Regions from separate parts of the Bradyrhizobium sp. USDA 4541 genome, predicted to be linked through region 1. Evidence: riboswitches for the same ligand, from Rfam matches in the RefSeq annotation. Region 1 holds a riboswitch; each other region holds the start of a gene.
What was found. A riboswitch is a leader RNA that binds a small molecule or an ion and turns the genes downstream of it on or off. The one in region 1 is predicted to bind cobalamin.
Positions count from the first base shown of each region.

Region 2: it holds a riboswitch for cobalamin, as region 1 does, so the genes downstream of both, J2R80_RS08855 (TonB-dependent receptor) here and J2R80_RS35520 (DUF1636 domain-containing protein) in region 1, are expected to answer to the same signal.
Region 3: it holds a riboswitch for cobalamin, as region 1 does, so the genes downstream of both, J2R80_RS11335 (TonB-dependent receptor) here and J2R80_RS35520 (DUF1636 domain-containing protein) in region 1, are expected to answer to the same signal.

Region 1 covers NZ_JALJZF010000001.1:7,352,966-7,357,339, forward strand. Annotated here, with positions in the region: gene cobN (cobaltochelatase subunit CobN) at 1-415, opposite strand, end outside; gene cobW (cobalamin biosynthesis protein CobW) at 415-1,449, opposite strand; gene J2R80_RS35520 (DUF1636 domain-containing protein) at 1,446-1,820, opposite strand; cobalamin riboswitch at 1,914-2,126, opposite strand; gene cobO (cob(I)yrinic acid a,c-diamide adenosyltransferase) at 2,163-2,816, shown strand; gene J2R80_RS35530 (cobyric acid synthase) at 2,828-4,276, shown strand.
Region 2 covers NZ_JALJZF010000001.1:1,914,645-1,919,018, forward strand. Annotated here, with positions in the region: gene J2R80_RS08845 (ABC transporter substrate-binding protein) at 1-87, opposite strand, end outside; gene J2R80_RS08850 (hypothetical protein) at 294-467, opposite strand; gene J2R80_RS08855 (TonB-dependent receptor) at 579-2,861, opposite strand; cobalamin riboswitch at 2,970-3,168, opposite strand; gene J2R80_RS08860 (iron ABC transporter permease) at 3,281-4,324, shown strand; gene J2R80_RS08865 (ABC transporter ATP-binding protein) at 4,321-4,374, shown strand, end outside.
Region 3 covers NZ_JALJZF010000001.1:2,431,038-2,435,411, forward strand. Annotated here, with positions in the region: gene J2R80_RS11325 (GTP-binding protein) at 1-777, shown strand, start outside; gene J2R80_RS11330 (IS5 family transposase) at 907-1,743, opposite strand; cobalamin riboswitch at 1,941-2,137, shown strand; gene J2R80_RS11335 (TonB-dependent receptor) at 2,245-4,374, shown strand, end outside.

The DNA.
Region 1 (4,374 bases):
TCAGACGGCGCAGCGTCGAGACCGGCAAGGTCGAGAATTCATCGAGCCGCAGATCGTCGCGGCCATCCGCCGGCAGCACCACCAGGGCAATGCCGCGCTCCTTCGCCAGCCGATGCACCGCGGCCAGCCCGTATGACCAATAGGGCTCGCCGCCGATCAGCCGCACCAGAATGCCGCGGGCGTGCGAGAGCGTCCGCTCGATATAGGTATCGACCGACAGCGGATGGCGCAGCTCCGCGAGATTGGCGAGCCGCAGCGACGGCAGCGCAGCACGGCCGCGCCGCCAGCCGGCCGCGAAGGCAGCAAGATCGCTGTCGGAAAACGACAACACCACGAGATCGGCCGGATCCTGGCCGAGGTCCCTTGGCGTCGCGGTCTCCTCAAGGCCGCGGCTCTCGCGGAAGACGACGTGCATCAGACACCAAGCCGTGCCCTGATCGCGGCTTCATCGATGTCGGCATGTTCGCCGATCACGACGAGCTTCGACTGCCGCGCCCGGGCGCCCCAGGGCATGTCGAACTGATGCCGCACCCGCTCGCCGACCGATTGCACCAACAGCCGCATCGGCTTGCCTTCGACCGCGATGTAGCCCTTGGCGCGCAGCACGTTCTGCTCGCGCGCCAGCCCCTTGATCGAGGCGACCAGCGCGTCGACATCCGAAACTTCCGGAAGATCGATCACGACGGAATTGAAATCGTCGTGCTCGTGTTCCTCCTCGCCATCGTGATGCGACGGCCGCGCCGCGAGATCGCTTTCCGCCGCCGCCCCGAGCCCGAGGATCACGCGCGCGTCGATCGTGCCGTCGACGACGGGCAACATCGGCACCTCGCGCGGCATCTCGGCCGCGATCACCTCTTTCGCTGCCTTGATCCCCTCCGCCCCCGCGAGGTCCGCCTTGGTCAGCAGCACGATATCGGCACATGCGATCTGGTCCTCGAACACTTCCGACAGCGGCGTCTCGTGGTCGAGATTGTCGTCCGCCGCACGCTGCGCATCCACCGCGGCCGGATCAGGCGCAAAACGGCCGGCGGCGACGGCCTCGGCGTCGGCGAGCGCGATCACGCCGTCGACCGTGATCCGCGAACGGATCTCCGGCCAGTCGAACGCTTTCAGCAGCGGCTTCGGCAGCGCGAGCCCGGAAGTTTCGATCACGATGTGATCGGGCTTCACGTTCCGCGCCAGCAACTGCTCCATCGCCGGGATGAAATCGTCGGCGACGGTGCAGCAGATACAGCCATTGGCGAGTTCGACGATGTTCTCGGCCGGACAATTGGCGTCGGCGCACGACTTCAGGATGTCGCCGTCGACGCCTTCGCTGCCGAATTCGTTGACCAGCACCGCGAGCTTCTTGCCGTTGGCATTGCGGATCAGATGCTGGATCAGTGTCGTCTTGCCGGAGCCGAGAAAGCCGGTCACGACGGTGACCGGAATTTTGGCGAGTGTGGTCATTCTGCGGCCTCCGGCACGACGGGAAGAGGTGGAATGCGGGCGAGCGATTGCTTGCGGAAGATTTCCGGACGGCTGCGCCACGGCACGATGCCGTCGGGCGCCGCCGCATAGGCGGAGGCACCGGCGATCACATCCGCGGCATTATCAGCGGACAGTCGGCCGTAGACATAGGACCAGCGCCCCGGCGCGCTGAGCGCGACCGAGCAACCCTGGCTGCAGGCCGACAGGCATGCGACGGGAACCAGATTGACGTCATCAGGCACGCCGGCCTCGACAAGCGCGGCATGCAGGCGTGCACCGGGCGCGAGCTCACCTTCCGCCGGCGTCTGGCCGGCGCGGCAGGTGATGCAGACATGAAGTGTAACGCTCATCGCCCTTCCTGGATTGACAGCGGGAAGCGATGAGGCACACGAACCGATTTTGGACAGGTTCGTTCCCCGTCGCGGAACACCCCGTCCGCCGGTTTCACAACATGCTGCGTTGGCAGGTCTCCCGGCTTGCGGAGCAGGTTTTACCCTTCGATGCCCACCTTCCCGACTCCGTATGGAATCAGTGGCTTGGGCATCTCTCCGGTCACGGTCGCGGGGGCGGCTGCGCTTCGGGCCCGATTTAGCGGAGCCCTATCGCATTCCCTCTTCGCCTGTCGTAGGACAGGAACCAACGCAGGACCACCATTCGTCCAAGCCTCGCACTTGTCAAGCCGAAGGAATGTGATGACTTCTGATGGAAAGGACGCTGAAGACGGCGCCCTCGGCACCGATCTTTCGCCGGATGCGCGCCACGCGGACAAGATGGCGAAAAAGAAGGCCGCCCGCGACCGCATCATGGCGACCAAGAGCGGTGAAAAGGGCCTGATCATCGTTCATACCGGCGCCGGCAAAGGAAAATCGTCCTCCGCGTTCGGCATGATCGTGCGCTGTGTGGCGCACGGCTTTCCCTGCGCCGTGGTGCAGTTCATCAAGGGCGCCTGGGATACCGGCGAGCGCCGCCTGCTCACCGGGCATTTCGGCGATCTCTGTCAATTTCACGCCATGGGCGAAGGCTTTACCTGGGAGACGCAGGATCGCGCCCGCGACATCGCGGCAGCGCAAGCCGGCTGGGAAAAGGCCAAGCAGCTGATCGCAGACCCGAGCCTGCGCATGGTCGTGCTCGACGAGATCAACATCGCGCTACGCTACGACTACCTCGCGATCGCCGATGTCGTCGACTTCCTGACCACGTCGAAGCCGCCGATGACCCATGTCGTGCTCACCGGGCGCAACGCCAAGGAGGAGCTAATCGAGATTGCCGATCTCGTCACCGAGATGACGCTGGTAAAGCATCCGTTCCGCTCCGGCATCAAGGCCCAGCCGGGCGTCGAGTTCTGACGGGCGTCACGATGGCGCGCGCATTGATGATCCAGGGAGCCGGCTCGGACGTGGGCAAATCGCTCATCGTCGCCGGCCTCGCCCGCGCCGCGAGACGGCGCGGCCTGCGCGTGCTGCCGTTCAAGCCGCAGAACATGTCGAACAACGCCGCCGTGACCGTCGATGGCGGCGAGATCGGCCGCGCACAGGCGTTGCAGGCGCTCGCCGCCGGCGTCGAGCCGCACACCGACATGAACCCGGTGCTGCTGAAGCCCGAGACCGATGTCGGCGCCCAGGTCATCGTGCACGGCAAACGGATCGCCACCGCACGCGCGCGCGAATATGCCGGCATGAAACCATCGCTGATGGGCGCGGTGCTGGAGAGTTTTGCGCGCCTGAAGCAGCGCGCCGATCTGGTGCTGGTCGAGGGCGCCGGCAGTCCCGCCGAGGTTAACTTACGCAAGTCCGATATCGCCAATATGGGTTTTGCGCGCAAAGCCGACGTGCCTGTGGTGCTGGTCGGCGACATCGACCGCGGCGGCGTGATCGCGCAGCTCGTCGGCATCAAGACGGTGATCGACCCTGACGATGCGGCGATGATCCAGGGCTTCGTCATCAACAAATTCCGCGGCGATCCGTCGCTGTTCGATGACGGCTATCGCTTGATCGAAGAGCGCACCACCTGGCGCGGATTTGGCGTGCTGCCCTGGTTCGTCCGCGCCGGCGAGCTTCCGGCCGAAGATGCGCTCGGGCTCGGCGAGGCGCGCAAGCCCGGCCAGTGCAAGATCGCGTTCCTTGCGCTGTCGCGGATTGCCAATTTCGACGACCTCGATCCGCTGAAGCTCGAGCCCGGCGTCGATCTCGTGATGGTACGTCCGGGCGAAGCCATCCCGGGTGATGCGAAGCTCGTCATCCTGCCCGGCTCGAAATCGACCCGCGGCGATCTCGCCTTCCTGCGCGCGCAAGGCTGGGACATCGACCTCCTCGCGCATCATCGCCGCGGCGGCCATGTCCTCGGCCTGTGCGGCGGATACCAGATGCTTGGACACAGCGTCGCCGACCCCGATGGGATCGAAGGTCCTGCCGGCGAAACGCGCGGGCTCGGGCTGCTCGATGTCGCGACCACCATGACCGAACAGAAGACGCTGACGCGCTCCAGCGCGGTGCATGCCGCGACCAGCCAACCGATCAGCGCCTATGAAATCCATATCGGGCGCACCGACGGGCCGGATCGCGCGCGGCCCTTTGCATCACTCGACGGTACGGCTGAGGGCGCGGTCTCCGCAGACGGGCGCGTTCACGGCAGCTATCTGCACGGCCTGTTCGCCTCGGACGAATTTCGCAAGGCGTTCCTTGCACAGCTCGACATCCCCGCGGCGGATCAGACTTACGGCGCCAGGGTCGAGAGCGCGCTCGACGCGCTCGCCGGGCACATCGAGACCCATCTCGATGTCGAAGGCCTGCTCGCGCTGGCGCGTTAAAGCGAGATGATTCCTTCTCACCTCGCCCCGCGTGCGGGGAGAGGTCGGAACGCATCGCTAGATGCGTTCCGGGTGAGGGGGAGTCTCCGCAACCGCAG
Region 2 (4,374 bases), 5.4 Mb from region 1:
TTTCCTGGGGGCCTGTTGCGCATCGGACGGGTCGCACATCGACGCGATCATGCAGAAGACCGTGAGCACCGCCTTCGCAAACCTCATGGCACCGCCCCCGGCAAGGACCCAGCGTCCATGCGAAGCCTAGCATCCAGGGGGTGGGCAACCAATCCGGAAGGGTGGTCCGGCCGATGACCTCGCTGCGACCTAATGTCTGCTTGGCGACGACGAGCCGGGCTCGGTAGCTCGCGAGCTACGAGGCCGCCGCGCGCGACTGCGCGCAGGATCTGTGGATCGATATTCGCCGGGCCTCACAACGGCTCGTCATCATTGCCGTAGCGGTCGAGCTTCGGCGTGGCGATGTCGCCGTCCTCATAGTACTCGTCGTCCTGCAACGCTGCGGGTGGCGGAGGCTTCTTCGACTTGTCGTCGGTCTTGTCCTTGATCTTCGTGCCGCCCTTGGTCTGCTTCCCGGCCTTGGCCATGCGTTTCCCCTGCGCGGGTCAAATCAGCTGCCGGAACTCTACCCCAGTTTCGGTGCGTTTGTAATGTTCGGAGACGGTGCGCGGGGCAGACCCGCCCCACCGGTTCACGCTCTAAAACGTCGCGCCGGCCTTTACCATGTAGGTGCGGCCGGGCAGCGGATAGGCCGAGAAGCGGCCTTCGGTGAACGTGCTCGCGATGGCGTAGTCGTAATAGAGCGCGTTGAACAGGTTGTTCACGCTCAGTGACCAGAAGAAGCGGTCAACTTGCCCGCTCAGCTTGATATCGGCGGTGGCGTTGCCGGGAATCCGGCTCTGGGTGTTGGCCTGATCGTTGTCCATGATGCGCGAGCTCCAGGCCCGCACCGTGGCGTCGAGCACCAGATAGTTCTGCCAGATATTCCAGGTGACGCCGAGATTGCCGGTGTAGCGCGACACCAGCGGCACGTCGTTGCCGGTCCAGATGCCTTCGCGGAACACCGCGCGGGTGATCGCCATGCCGCCGCGCAGGGTCACCGTATCGCTGAACTTGAGCGAGGCACTGGTTTCCGAGCCATAGCGGCGGGTGGGGTCGAGGTTGGTGTTGAAGAACAGCACCGGGTTGAAATGGATCTCGTTCTCGAGATCCATCAGATAGACGCTGGTCTGGACCTGAAACAGGTTGGTCTTGACCCGGAAGCCGCCCTCGACATCCTGCGAGGTCTGGGTCTTGAGCTGGAAATTCTGCGGGATCGGGGCGAAGGTCAGCGGATCGAACGACGGTCCGGATGCGACGCGCTCGTCGACATCGGGCGTGCGGAACGCGCGCGCCGCGCGGCCGAACACCGAGAAGGTGTCGGTCAGGCGATGCTCGGCGCCGACATGCAGGGCGTATTGCGTCTCGTTGCTGTCGAGCGGTGCCGCCTGCGTGTCGAACGCGAATGGCGCATTCGGGTCGTAGCGATCGCGCGCCGAGATGCTGGTATTCTGGACGCGCGCGCCGTAGGAGATGTCGGTCGTTGGCAACAGGCCCAGCGTATGTTGCCAATAGCCGGCCACGCTCTGCTGCTCGATATTGTAGATGTGGAACGGGTCGACGCCCTGATAGGCGCCGCGCGCCTCGCGGAAGCTCGAATCGTAATAGTCGATGCCGGTCAGGATCGTCGACGGCACGCCCAGCATCACATTCTTGACGCTGAGCCGCGGCGTCAGCGACCAGGTCTGCAGCGCGGCATCATTGTAGGTCGAAGCGAAGCTGATGGTCGGCATCGTGCCGAAGAAGCCGCTCTGCGTCTCGCGCTGCCGCCAGCCGCCGTCGACGATGAGGTCGACGCCGTTCATCAGCGTCTTGGTGAAGCCGGCGGTGACGCTGGCGGTCTGCTGGTTGGCATAGTCGAAGGGCGTCGCGGCGCCGCGGCGATCGGTGAGCAGCTCGTTCACGCCGATCGACGGATCGACCAGCCGTCCGCCGGGTAGGCCGAGCTTCTGGTCGCTGCCGGTGACGGTCAGGAAGGCGGTGAGATCAGGCGTCGTGTAGTTGATGTTGCCGACGGCGTTGCGCTGGTCGAGCGCATTGTTGACGCGGTAGCCGTCGGACTTGATGCCATTGCCGTAGAACGAGGTGGACCACGGTCCGGAATTGAGCGCTGCGGAGACCGCGGCCATGCGGGTGTTGAACGAGCCAGCTCCGGCCTCGGCCCGCATCGTCGTCGGCGGGCCGCCGACGCCGGTCTTGGTGATGATGTTGACGACGCCGCCCACCGCATTGTCGCCGTAAAGCACCGCGCCGCTGTTGCCGCGCGTGATCTCGATGCGCTCGATCGAATCGAGCGGAATCGTGGTGAGGTCGAAGCCGGCCTTGTCGACGTCGTTGAGGCGGCGGCCGTTGAGCAGGAACAGCGTATTGTCGGTCGCGAATGCGCCGAAGCCGCGCAGGTCGACCGACGTCTTGGCGCCGTTCGGTCCGCCATAGGGCGTTTGCAGCTGCACGCCCGGCACCTGCGCGAGGATCTCGGGTAACGACTGCACCGGCGAATGCGCGATGTCGTCGGCGGTGATCACGGCCGAGGAGGTGCCGACAATGCCGGCGAACTGGCGGCCGCCGGTGCCGCCCGTTCCGGTGGCCACACCGGTCCCTATCGTGCCCGATCCGGCTCCGCTGCCTGTATTGTTGCCTTGCGAGGTGCCCGGCGCCGGGCGTCGCGGCGCCGGCGCTTCGTCAGCGGCCGGCCTGGCGCGCGTGACGTTCTGGTCGCCCGGCTTGGTGACTTCGATCGCCGGCAGCTGATCGGGAGCGGGTGCCTCCTGCGCCCGCGCTGCGGAGACAAGGAATGCCGGCGCGAGCATCGTCGCCGGCGCGATCATCGTCGACGCGAGCAGAAGCGCGCGGCGCCGCCGATGGAAAGGGAAGGAGAACATAAGCAAGGCCTCGGCAACGTCAGTGGCACGTCACCGCGAACCAGTCTCACCATCGTGCTCACAGCATCAGGTGAAGCTCATGCCTGTACTCCCCGACCGGCAGCATCGCGTGTGACCACGGCTGACGGCAGGTCTCCTGGCTCGCGGGTCGTTACCCTTCGTCGCCTTCCCAGGACCGAGATTCCCAGTGGCCTGTGACGAAGGATTCACCGCATACAGTTGCGGGGGCAGCCGCGGCGTTGGGGAAGTTTCCCCGTACCGCATTCCCTTTTCATCTCATGAAAGAACCGTCATGTTCATCTAGGGTTCGGCCGGGTAGCAAAGTCAATCCGGCGGAAGTCGGGCGGCGGCCGCGCGGCCACGGTTTTTGTCGAGTGTCGCTTGTCTGCCACGGCGATCGCTGTAAGAGCATGGATCCGATGAGCGTGCAGGATTTTGCCTTGGCGGCCGAGGTCGCGGCGCGGCGCCGGTGGGGCGCCACGGCGGCGCTGCTCGCGCTCGTGGTCCTGTTGTGCGTGCTCTCGCTCGGCATCGGGCCGGTGCGGCTGTCGCCGCTCGCGGTGGTCGAGGCGCTGTTCGGCGGCAGCAGCGATGTGGCGCAGGTGATCGTGCGCGAGATCCGCCTGCCGCGCACCATCCTGGCATTTGCGATCGGCGGCATTCTCGGGCTGTCCGGTGCGGCGCTGCAAGGGCTGCTGCGCAATCCGCTGGCCTCGCCGTCGCTATTCGGCGCGCCGCAATCGGCGGCGTTCGGCGCGGTGCTGGTGATCGCGCTGGGCCTCGCCGATGTGCGCTCCTACGCGCTGCCGGTGGTGGCGATCATCGCCGCGTTCGGCTCGGTGTTCGCGCTGCTTGCGATCGCCGGCCGCAATGCCGGGCTGTTGATCCTGATCCTCGCTGGGCTCGCGATCTCGAGCTTTGCGGGAGCCGCGACCGCACTGGTGATGAATCTCTCGAGCAATCCGTTTGTGGTGCTGGAGATCGCGTTCTGGCTGCTCGGCTCGCTGGAGGACCGCAGCTTCCAGCACGTGGCGCTGGCGCTGCCCTTCATCGTCGCGGGCGCCGCCATCCTGCTCAGCCAGGCGAGCGCCTTCCGCGCGCTGACGCTTGGCGAGGAGGCGGCGCAGAGCCTCGGCGTCGACGTCGGGCGGTTGCGGCTCTTCGTGATCACGGGCGTGGCGCTCGGCGTCGGCGGCGCGGTCGCAGTCACCGGCACGATCGGTTTCATCGGCCTCGTCGCGCCGCATCTGATGCGTCCCGTGATCGGTCACGATCCGGCGCGGCTCTTGGTGCCGAGCGCGCTCACCGGCTCGGCGCTGCTGCTCGCCGCCGACATCGCGGTGCGCATCATTCCTTCAACCTCGGACATCAAGGTCGGCGTGCTGACCTCGATCATCGGCGTGCCGTTCTTCCTCTATCTGATCATGCGCGAGCGCCGCGCGCTCGGCGGAGGCGTGGCATGACGCTGCTCTCCGCCGCGGCGCTCAATGCCTCGCTCGGCAGCCGCAAGGTG
Region 3 (4,374 bases), 4.9 Mb from region 1:
GCCGGCGACGGCGTGGTCAGCCTGAGCAATGGCTGCATCTGCTGCACACTCGAGGGCGACCTGCTGCGCACGCTCGCAACCTTGCTGCGGCGTGATCCGCGTCCCGAATTCATCGTGATCGAGACCAGCGGGATCGCCGATCCCGCCGACATCATCCGCAACCTGATGGATCCCGTGATCTGGAAGGAGGCGCCGCTGGAGACCGTGCTGTGCGTGGTCGACGCGACGCAGCCTGCGGCGATGCTGAACGATGCGCTGCTGCGCTCGCAGCTCCGGGCGGCGGATGTGGTGGCGCTGAGCAAGGTCGATCTGACTGACGCCGCTGCGTGCGCCGCGATCCGCGACGCCGTGCGCGCGGTGCGTCCGGCGGCCGTGGTGGTGGATGCCTTGCATGGCGAGGTGCCGGCCGCGCTGCTGTTCCCGGCGGACCTCGATCATGTGCCGGCTCCGCGCGAGACCGCGCCGCGACGGCCGGCGTCCGATCGCTTCGAGACGCTGAGCTGGACCTCGGAGTGGCCCGTCGTGCTGCCGCGCTTGCAGCAGGCGATCGGCAGACTGGCGCCGAAGCTGGCGCGGGCGAAGGGATTGTTCGAGACGGTGGAGCAGCCCGGGCGGCTGACCGTGTTTCAACTCGCCGGCGGCCGCGCGACCTTGGCTGCGGGCGGCGTGCCGTCGCCCGGCGTGCCGCGCACGCGCATCGTGTTCATCGCCGAGATGGGTGCGCTGTCGCGCGCGGAGATTGATGAGGTGATGCAGGGATGCGTCGAGGCTCAGTGACGCGAACCTACGTTTCCCGTCATACTGAGGTGCGAGGGAAGCAGCGTCTCGAAGGATGAATCGGCCACCAGCCGGGCCGTGCATCCTTCGAGACGCGCGTGCCGCGCTCCTCAGAGTCTGACTCATAAATCACCCAACCTTAGCTGCAGCCGCGAGTCTGCGGGTCAGGAGCCTGATGTGTGCAATCAGCAGCCAGGCAGCTTCGGTTGCCACCGTCGCCTCGAAGTCCTTGGCGAGGCGGCGGCATCTGCCGAACCAAGCGAATGTGCGTTCAACCACCCACCGCCTCGGCAGAAGCTGGAAGCCTTTGACGCCTTGGGGCCGCTCGACGATCTCGACAGTCCATGGACCGCAGTCTGAGAGCGCGTCGAGGAGTTGATTTCCGCGGTAGATCCGGTCGGCAAAGACGTGGCGCAGCCGGGGGAAGTTCATCCGCACGTTCTTCAGCAGCGGTACGGCGCCATGGCAGTCCTGAACGTTGGCCGGATGAACATGAACCCCGAGGAGGAGGCCATTGGTATCCGTCACGATGTGCCGCTTGCGGCCGTAGATGCGCTTGCCTGCATCGTAGCCGCGCGGTCCGCCAGCTTGCGTGGTTGGCGCACTTTGACTGTCGATCACGGCTGCCGTCGGCTTCGGTGTCCGTCCAAGCTTTTTTCGCGCCCGGCGGACAAGCACGCTGACAATCCTCTGCCACCGGCCTGTATCCCGCCATCTATAAAAATAGCCCTGCACCGTCGAATAGGGCGGGAACTCCTGCGGCAACGCCCGCCACTGGCAGCCGGTCGAAACGATATAGAGGATCGCTTCGATCACACGACGCAGCTCCGTCTTACGCGGCCGGCCGCGCCGGTTCGCTCGCGGCAACAGGCGTCTGATCACCGCCCACTCCGCATCGGTCATATCGCTTGCATAACGCAGATCGTCCCGCCGATATTGCTCCCGAGTGATCTTGGTCCAGGGCATCGTGCTCTCCCTCGAATCTTTGCAAATCCGATGGAATCACACCCCACTGAGATCACTCACCCATTTTTCAGTCAGGCTCTCAGGATGACGGGTTGCTTTTCGGCGTCAGCCCTCGACGTCGCTGTGTCATCGCCGCAGCATCACCCGCAAAGCAGGTCTGCGACAATCGCATCGAATTGACAGCTCTGCAGCCAGCACCTATCGTTTTTGCCGACGGTTCCCTTCGGGGATCAAAAGGGAATGCGGTGCGAGGGTAACCCCAATGCCGCAGCTGTCCCCGCAACTGTAAACGGCGAGCCTTTCGTCAATTTGCCACTGGGCCATCAGGCCCGGGAAGGCGTCGACAGGCGATGACCCGTGAGCCAGGAGACCTGCCGTCAGTCGTGGTCACACGCGAGCACATCGGGCGGGGGCGTCCTGGTGGGATCGGAGCACTGCCTTTTTTGGCAATGCGCCAGTCCACGTTCGCGGTGACGTGCCACGTTACCGCGAGTCCTTTTCATGTCTCCGTCCTCTCCCGTTGCGCGCAAATGGCGCCTCGGTCTTCTCTGCTCCCTGTCATCATTGTTGTTGCCGGTCGAAGGCTCGGCACAAACGCCGCCACCAACCAGACTCGATCCGATTGAGGTCGCGCCTTCCGCTGCGGCAAAGCCGAAGCCTGCGGCGCGCAGCCGTGACATGACCGCTGCGGCGCGGCCACGGCCGAGGCCTGCAACAGCCGGCAACGCCCCGCGCGTCGCGGCGTCGGGCGTACCGGGATCGGCATCGCCGACGCTCAATGCCACCACGCAGGGCGGCACCGGCAGTCGTCTCAACCTGACGCCGCTGCAGACGCCGGCAAGCGTCGAGATCATCACGGCGCAGACCATCGCCGAACGCGGCCAGCATAATGTGCTCGATGCCGTCACCCAGGATGCGGCCGGGTTCGTCGCAACGCCGGCACCCGGCAACGGCGGCCTGTCGTTCAGCACCCGCGGCTTTGCCGGCAGCAACTCGGTGATGACGCTGTATGACGGCACGCGCTTCTATATCGGTTCCGGCACGCTAACGTTCCCCTACGACACCTGGTCGACGCAACGCATCGAAGTGCTGCGCGGTCCGGCCTCGGTGCTGTACGGCGAAGGCGCGATCGGCGGCGTCATCAATGTGATCCCGAAGAAACCGCTCAATACGCCCACTAACGAGGCCGAGGTTTCGCTCGACAGCAACATGACGCGGCGGCTCTCGGTGGACAGCACCGGTCCGATCAATCCCAATGTGTCGTACCGCGTCAATGCCACAGGCAACATGTCGGACGGCTGGGTCGATCGCGACAAGACCTCGAACGCGATGGTCTCCGCTGCCGTGCGGGTGCAGGCGTCGGACAATCTCGCCTTCACGCTGTCGGAAGACTACGGCGACCGCAGCCCGTCGCGCTATTTCGGCACGCCGCTGATCAACGGCTCGATCCAGGACGCGCTGCGCTTCAAGAACTACAATGCAGCGGACAGCGCGATCCGCTATCAGGACAGCTGGACCCGGTTCAAGACCGAGTGGGACGTCGCCGACGGCATCAAGGTCAACAACACGCTGTATTACCTGACCAGCGAGCGGCACTGGCGCGACATCGAGAACTACACCTGGAATCCGAAGACCCAGCTGATCGATCGCACGAGCTATATCGAGATCTTCCACGACCAGAAGCAGCTCGGCAACCGGATGGATACGACCTTCAGCGGCCACGTGTTCGGCCTTGCGAACCAGGTCGTCGCCGGGTTCGACGTCAACCGGATCGACTTCACCCATACCAACAACTCGCCCTATGGCGGCGCGTCGTCGGTCAATCCTTATGTGTTCGATCCCGGATCGTTCTTCGCCACGACGACGGCGACCACGCGGGGCTTCAACGCGATCGTCAATCAATACGCGCTGTTCGCCGAGGATCGGCTCTCGCTGAACGATCAGTTGTCGCTGGTGACCGGGGTCAGGTATGATCGCCCCGAAGTGGACCGCACCGACTACAAGACGCCGGCAAACAGTTTTGAGACGACGCTATCGGGCACCAGCTGGCGCGCGGGCCTCGTTTACGAGCCGATCAAGAACCTCGCGTTCTATGGCCAGTACGCGGTCGGCGTCGATCCGGTCAGCAATCTGATCTCACTGTCGACCACGCAGAAGACATTCCAGCTTGCGACCGGCAAGCAGACCGAGATCGGGGTCAAGCAGTCGTTCTGGGGCGGCCGCGGCGAGTGGACGCTGGCTGCCTACGAGATCGTCAAGACCGGGCTCACGATTCCCGATCCCGGCAACCCTACCGGCGGCGTGGCATTGCAGATCGGCCAGCAATCATCCCGCGGGGTCGAAGGATCGATCGGGCTCGCGCTGAACGACGGCTGGCGCGTCGACGCCAATCTTGCGCTGTTGCGCGCCAGATACGACAACAACAGCCAGGTGGTCGGCGGCAAGATCGTCAGCTTCAACGGCAATGTCCCGGTCAACGTGCCGCAGCAGGTCTCGAATGTCTGGCTGACCTGGGATTTCGCGCCCAACTGGTCGGTCTATGGCGGCGTGCAGATCGTCGGTGCGATGTACTCCGATCTTGCCAACACTCAGCTGCGTCCGGGCTACAATGTGGTCAATGGCGGCGTCAGG